2 linked regions of the Bradyrhizobium sp. AZCC 1610 genome follow. The protein of the gene in region 2 interacts with the protein of the main gene of each other region in a pairwise test. Links are inferred from orthologs where the notes say so. Each region holds a gene or a part of one and is shown on either strand. Other genes may lie near its edges.

Region 1 (2,896 bases), 4.8 Mb from region 2 along the record:
GACCTCATCGAATGGCGACCCCCCGCTGGCGCTTTTTACTTTATGCCGGCGAAGCGAACCGCTTCGCCGTAACGCGTGTATCCGACCCCGAGGAGGTCTAGGGCTTCGCCGCCGCAGCCGCAGCCGCCGGTGGGTGGCCGGATGGATTGGCAAAGAAGCGGAAGAACTCGGAATCAGGCCGTAGCAGGAAACGGGTGTCGTTGGAACGGAGCCCGGTCTCATAGGCCGACATCGAACGATAGAAGGCGAAGAACTCCGGATCCCGGCCATAGGCCTCGGCGAACAGGCGGTTGCGTTCGGCGTCGCCGACGCCGCGCGTCTGCTCGGAGGTCGAATTGGCCTCCGCGATGATGACGGTGGCCTCGCGATCGGCCTTCGATCGGATCTCCTGCGACTTCTGGCCGCCCTGGGCGCGGAACTCCGCCGCCTCGCGCTGCCGTTCGGTCTGCATGCGCTGATAGACCGCCTGGCTGTTGGCCTCCGGCAGATCGGCGCGGCGGATACGCACGTCGACCACCTGGATGCCGTACTGATCGGCCTCCCGGTCGAGTTGCTCGCGGATGCGCGTCATCAGGCCCTCGCGTTCGTCGCGCACCACATTGATGAAGTTGACCTCGCCCAGCACGCGGCGCAGTGACGCGTTCAACAGCGTGGTGAGCTGAATGTTGGCGGCCTGGATCGAGCCGATGCTCTGATAGAAGCGCAACGGGTTTTTGATCCGGTAGCGGGCGAAGGCGTCGACGACGAGCCGCTTCTGGTCGGAAGCGATGACTTCCTGGGACGGATTTTCCAGATCGAGGATGCGCTTGTCGATGCTGATGACGGTGTCGATGAACGGCGCCTTGAAGTTAAGGCCCGGCTCGGACACGACGTCGACCGGCCGGCCGAGCCGGACCACGAGCGCCTGTTCGGTCTGAGACACCGTGAAGATCGAGCTGTAGCCCACGATAACCACGAGGAACAGCAGGATCAGGGTGGCAATACCTGCAACCGGGGACCTCATCGGGTGCCTCCGCTCTGCTGCTGACCGGCCGTCGGCGCCGGACGGCGCGGCGTCAATTCGCTGAGCGGCAGATACGGCACGATGCTCTGTGCCGAGTTGCCGCCGTCATAGACCAGTTTCTCGGACCCGCCGAGAATCCGCTCCATCGTCTCCAGGTAAATTCGTTGCCGCGTCACGTCGGGTGCCTTCTTGTATTCGTCATAGACCTTCGAGAAGCGCGAGCTCTGGCCCTTGGCCTCGGCGACCGCCTGTTCCTTGTAGCCTTCGGCGACCTGCAGGATCTGCGCAGCGCGGCCGCGGGCGTCGGGGATGACGCGGTTGGCGTAGGTCTGCGCCTCGTTCTGCAGCCGCTCAAAGTCGGCGCGCGCGGCCTGCACGTCGCGGAACGAGTCGATTACCTGCGCGGGGGGATCGACTTTCTGCATTTGCACCTGCGTGATCTGGATCCCGGAGCCGTAGGTGTCGAGCGTCCTCTGCATCAGTTCCTGCACGCCCTGCTCGTTCGTGGTGCGGGCGCCGGTAAGGATCGGCTGGATCAAGGAACGGCCGATCACTTCGCGCATTGCGCTTTCGGCCACTGCCTTCACGGTGCCTTCGGGGTTCTGGATGTTGAAGAGGTAATTGCCGACGCCGTCGGGCTTGATCCGCCACAGCACGGTGAAGTCGACGTCGACGATGTTTTCGTCGCCGGTCAGCATCAGGCTTTCTTCCGGCACGTCCCGCATGGTGCGGCCGCGCCGCGCCGGATCGTCGATCAGCGACATCCCGATCGAGATCGTGGAGACGCGCAGTGCCTTCGGCAGCAGCACGGTCTCGATCGGATAGGGCAGATGATAGTTCAGGCCGGGTTGCACGGTGCGAACATGCTTGCCGAAGCGCAGCACGACGCCGAGCTCTTCCGACTGCACGCGGAAGAATCCGGACAAGCCCCAGATCGCCAACGCGCCAGCCAGCACCAGCGCGATGCCCATGCCGCTGAAATGTCCGCCGGGCAGAAGCTGCTGCAGCTTGTCCTGGCCGCGCCGCAGGAGATCCTCGAGATCGGGTGGCCTCGGCCCGACCGATTGCGGACCCGAACCCCACGGCCCCTTCGGACCTGAGCCCCATGGACCGCCGCCTTGATTCTTCCACGGCATATCAACTCTCCTCTGCGGGTGGCCCGGGTCCGCCTGTTGGGCAGGATGCCTTAAGCCTCGCATATCCGCCCGGCTTTATAGGGGACCGCTAGGTCCCTTACAACGCAAGCTTACCTCTCCGAGCAGCTATGCTTGAGGCCATAATTGTCAATGCAAACATTGGTTAGCGAGGTTAACGCTGTTTGCGCCGACGAAATGTCACATAGGAGAAATCGGCGCTGTCGTGCGGACCGGCCAGATTCCGCACACGCGCCACCTCTTCCCAAGCGGTTAGATCGACGGCCGGAAAACGCGTGTCGCCGTCGGGCCGGGCATGCACCTCGGTAAACTCCAAGCGATCGGCGCTGTCCATCCATTGGGCATAGATTTCCGCGCCGCCGATCACAGCGATCTCAGTGGCGAAACGTCGCAGCGCATCGCCGGTGGCGATCGCCTTCGCATCAGCGAAGGAATGGGTAACCACCACGCCATCGGCGCGAAAGGCCAAATCGCGGGTGACGACGATATTGGTCCGTCCGGGAAGCGGACGGCCGATCGAGACGAAAGTCTTGCGCCCCATCACCACGGGCTTTCCCGTTGTCAGCGCCTTGAAACGCGCCATGTCGGATTTCAGCCGCCACGGAATGGCGCCACTTGCCCCGATCACGCCGTTCTCCGCGACCGCAACGATGAGAACGATTTCCATTACCGCGTCCCTTGCGCCAGCGCCGTCAGCGCCGGACCGCCGACCCGGCAAATCGTCCACTCGTCCATCAGT
Region 2 (3,063 bases):
TGTGGGACATTCTTGCTCTGGAGATATTTCGCGATCGCGGTGTTGTGCGCGGTGCCGATCGAGGAGAAGATCAGCGCGACCTCGTCGCTTTCGACCAGCCGCCTCGTCTGTTCCACCGTTTTCGGCGGCGCGTAGCTGTCGTCGAGCGAGATCAGATTGACCTTACGGCCATTGATGCCGCCGCGCTCATTGACCATCTTGAAATAGCCGACCTCGCCCTTGCCGAGCGCGCCGAACGCCGACACCGGCCCGCTATAGGGCATGGTCTGGCCGATCTTGATTTCGGTTGCGGTGACGCCGCGCATTTCGGCGGCAGATGCGGGAAGCGCCAGGAACACCAGCGCACCAAATCCTGCGAGCAAACGCATCGGTTTCGCCTCCCATGTACGGGCGCTTGGGCCGATGGCTGCGACAGGCGCGGCTCGGCCGACGCTCTCTCTTGTGGCGCAAGCATGCCATGGCGTGCCGAACCACGCCATGGCTAACGATGACATCAGCGACATAAAAAAACGCGGCGTCTCTCCGCCGCGTTTTTTATTCAGATGCGATCCGCGCTTACGCCTGCGGCTGCGGCTCCAGGCCGGGGTCCGGATCGGGACGCGGGCGCGGCTTGCCGGCGGGAGGGACGGCGGAGGCGCGCGGCGCGCTCGGCTCCAGTACCGACTCGCGGTTGGGCTTCTTGCCCTTCAGCAGGTCGATGATTTCGTCGCCGCTCAGCGTCTCGAATTCGAGCAGGCCCTTGGCCAGCGCCTCGAGGTCCTCGCGTTTCTCGGTGAGGATTTTCGTGGCCTCGTTGTAGCCTTCCTCGACCAAACGCCGGATCTCGGAGTCGATCTTCTGGACGGTCGCTTCGGATGCGTTCTGCGTGCGCGACACCGACATGCCCAGGAATACCTCGTCCTGGTTTTCGCCGTAAGACACGGTGCCGAGTTCTTCCGACAGGCCCCAGCGCGTCACCATCATGCGCGCCAGACGCGTCGCCTGTTCGATGTCGGAAGCCGCACCCGAGGTGACCTTCTCGCGGCCGAAGATCAGTTCTTCCGCGACACGGCCGCCCATCATGATGGCCAGCCGCGAGGTCATCTGCTCGAGCGACATCGACAGCTTGTCGCGCTCGGGCAGTTGCATCACCATGCCGAGCGCCCGTCCGCGCGGAATGATGGTCGCCTTGTGGATCGGGTCGGTCGCAACAACGTTGAGGCCGACGATGGCGTGTCCGCCCTCGTGATAGGCCGTCAGCAGTTTCTCTTCCTCGGTCATGACGAGCGACTTGCGCTCGGCGCCCATCATCACCTTGTCTTTCGCCTCTTCGAACTCAGCCTGCGTCACCATGCGCTTGTTACGGCGTGCGGCGGTCAGCGCGGCCTCGTTGACGAGGTTCATCAGGTCGGCGCCGGAGAAGCCCGGCGTGCCGCGCGCGATGGTCTTGAGGTTGATATCCGGCGCCAGCGGCACCTTGCGAACGTGAACCTTCAGGATCTGCTCGCGGCCGACGACATCAGGGTTCGGCACCACGACCTGGCGGTCGAAGCGGCCGGGCCTCAGCAGTGCCGGATCGAGCACGTCGGGACGGTTGGTCGCGGCGATCAGGATCACGCCTTCATTGGCCTCGAAGCCGTCCATCTCGACCAGCAACTGGTTGAGCGTCTGTTCGCGCTCGTCATTGCCGCCGCCCAACCCGGCGCCGCGATGACGGCCGACCGCGTCGATTTCATCGATGAAGATGATGCAGGGCGCGTTCTTCTTGGCCTGCTCGAACATGTCGCGGACACGAGAGGCGCCGACGCCGACGAACATTTCGACGAAGTCCGAACCCGAGATCGTGAAGAACGGCACGTTGGCTTCGCCTGCGACCGCACGCGCGATCAGCGTCTTGCCGGTGCCGGGAGGGCCGACCAAGAGCACGCCGCGCGGAATCCGTCCGCCGAGGCGCTGGAATTTTCCGGGATCGCGCAGGAATTCGACGATCTCCTGCAGGTCCTGCTTGGCCTCGTCGACACCCGCAACGTCCTCGAAGGTGACGCGGCCATGGGCCTCCGTCAGCATCTTGGCGCGCGACTTGCCAAAGCCCATCGCCTTGCCGGCGCCGCCCTGCATCTGCCGCGACAGGAAGATCCACACGCCGATCAGTGCGATGAAGGGCAGCCAGGAGACGAGCAGCGACACGAACCACGGCACGTTGTCGCCGGGGGGCTTCGCGGTGATCGAGACCTTGCCGTCATAGAGGCGCTTCACCAGCGTCGGGTCGTTCGGTGCATAGGTCTGGAAAGAGGAGCCGTTGGTGAAGGTGCCGTGGATATCCGGCCCCTGGATCACGACGTCGCGAACGCGGTTCTGGTCGACCTCGCTCAACAACTGCGAAAACGAGATGTCCTGCGAGGACGTGCGCTGACCAGGATTCTGGAAGAGCGTGAATAATGCCAACAGCAGCAAGACAATAATGACCCAGAGGGCGAAGTTGCGCAGATTGGCGTTCATTGATCTTCCTTCGTGGTCGCGCGGATCGCGGCCCAATGTCCTTGGCAGTAACCCTAGAGTATTCCTTGGGTAGTGAGGCGAGAATCCCCGGTCCACTACACCCAATCTAGGTGGCGCCCGGGTCAATGCCAAGGGAACCATACGGGACTATTTAACGCATCTTAACGCGATACCCGGTCAAAAAATGACGCAAAATCCGAGGTTTTTCCGGGGTGGTTAAGGCTCTTCGTCCCGATATCACAGATATCTGGATATGGGGACGCTTCTCACGCACGGCTACCCCGCCGCGGCGGCGCTGGATCGACATGAATTCGCCCCTTCGTCAGGCTGATCGCCGCCCCGGCCAGCGTCTGTTTCAGCCTTGTCTGCCTCGCGCCATTCGCAATGGCCCGGTCCAGCACCGCCAGCAGCGCTTCCACCTTGCCGAGTTCCGCAGGCCCTTCGTGGCCGGCCCGGTCGATCGCGCGCTTGAGCAGCCGAAGCCGGATTTCCTCCGGCAGACCGGCAAATGCGGCGGCATCGAATCCGAAGCGCGAGGCATCATTGCGATCTCTCAAGGCGAGATAGCGCTCGGCGCCGTCGGCC

The links. The genes of interacting proteins can lie anywhere in the genome.
Region 1: the proteins of ftsH (region 2) and hflK interact in binary tests that used the Escherichia coli proteins (3 or more experiments, as listed by UniProt). The link is inferred for Bradyrhizobium sp. AZCC 1610 from one-to-one orthologs.

The regions. Positions count from the first base shown.
Region 1 is NZ_JAZHRR010000001.1:1,143,457-1,146,352, reverse strand. What follows is about bases 70-2,892. They hold hflK (FtsH protease activity modulator HflK), read right to left. Parts: upstream 2,140-2,892; coding sequence 1,000-2,139; downstream 70-999. Other genes in these bases: V1279_RS05715 (GNAT family N-acetyltransferase), read right to left, coding at 2,824-2,892; V1279_RS05720 (dihydrofolate reductase), read right to left, coding at 2,312-2,824; hflC (protease modulator HflC), read right to left, coding at 98-1,003. In the rest of the region: V1279_RS05735 (DUF2065 domain-containing protein), read right to left, coding at 1-8; more of V1279_RS05715, read right to left, coding at 2,893-2,896.
Region 2 is NZ_JAZHRR010000001.1:5,931,500-5,934,562, forward strand. What follows is about bases 18-3,007. They hold ftsH (ATP-dependent zinc metalloprotease FtsH), read right to left. Parts: upstream 2,479-3,007; coding sequence 556-2,478; downstream 18-555. Other genes in these bases: V1279_RS29180 (ABC transporter substrate-binding protein), read right to left, coding at 18-368; tilS (tRNA lysidine(34) synthetase TilS), read right to left, coding at 2,745-3,007. Outside these bases: more of V1279_RS29180, read right to left, coding at 1-17; more of tilS, read right to left, coding at 3,008-3,063. UniProt on the Escherichia coli protein: Acts as a processive, ATP-dependent zinc metallopeptidase for both cytoplasmic and membrane proteins. Plays a role in the quality control of integral membrane proteins.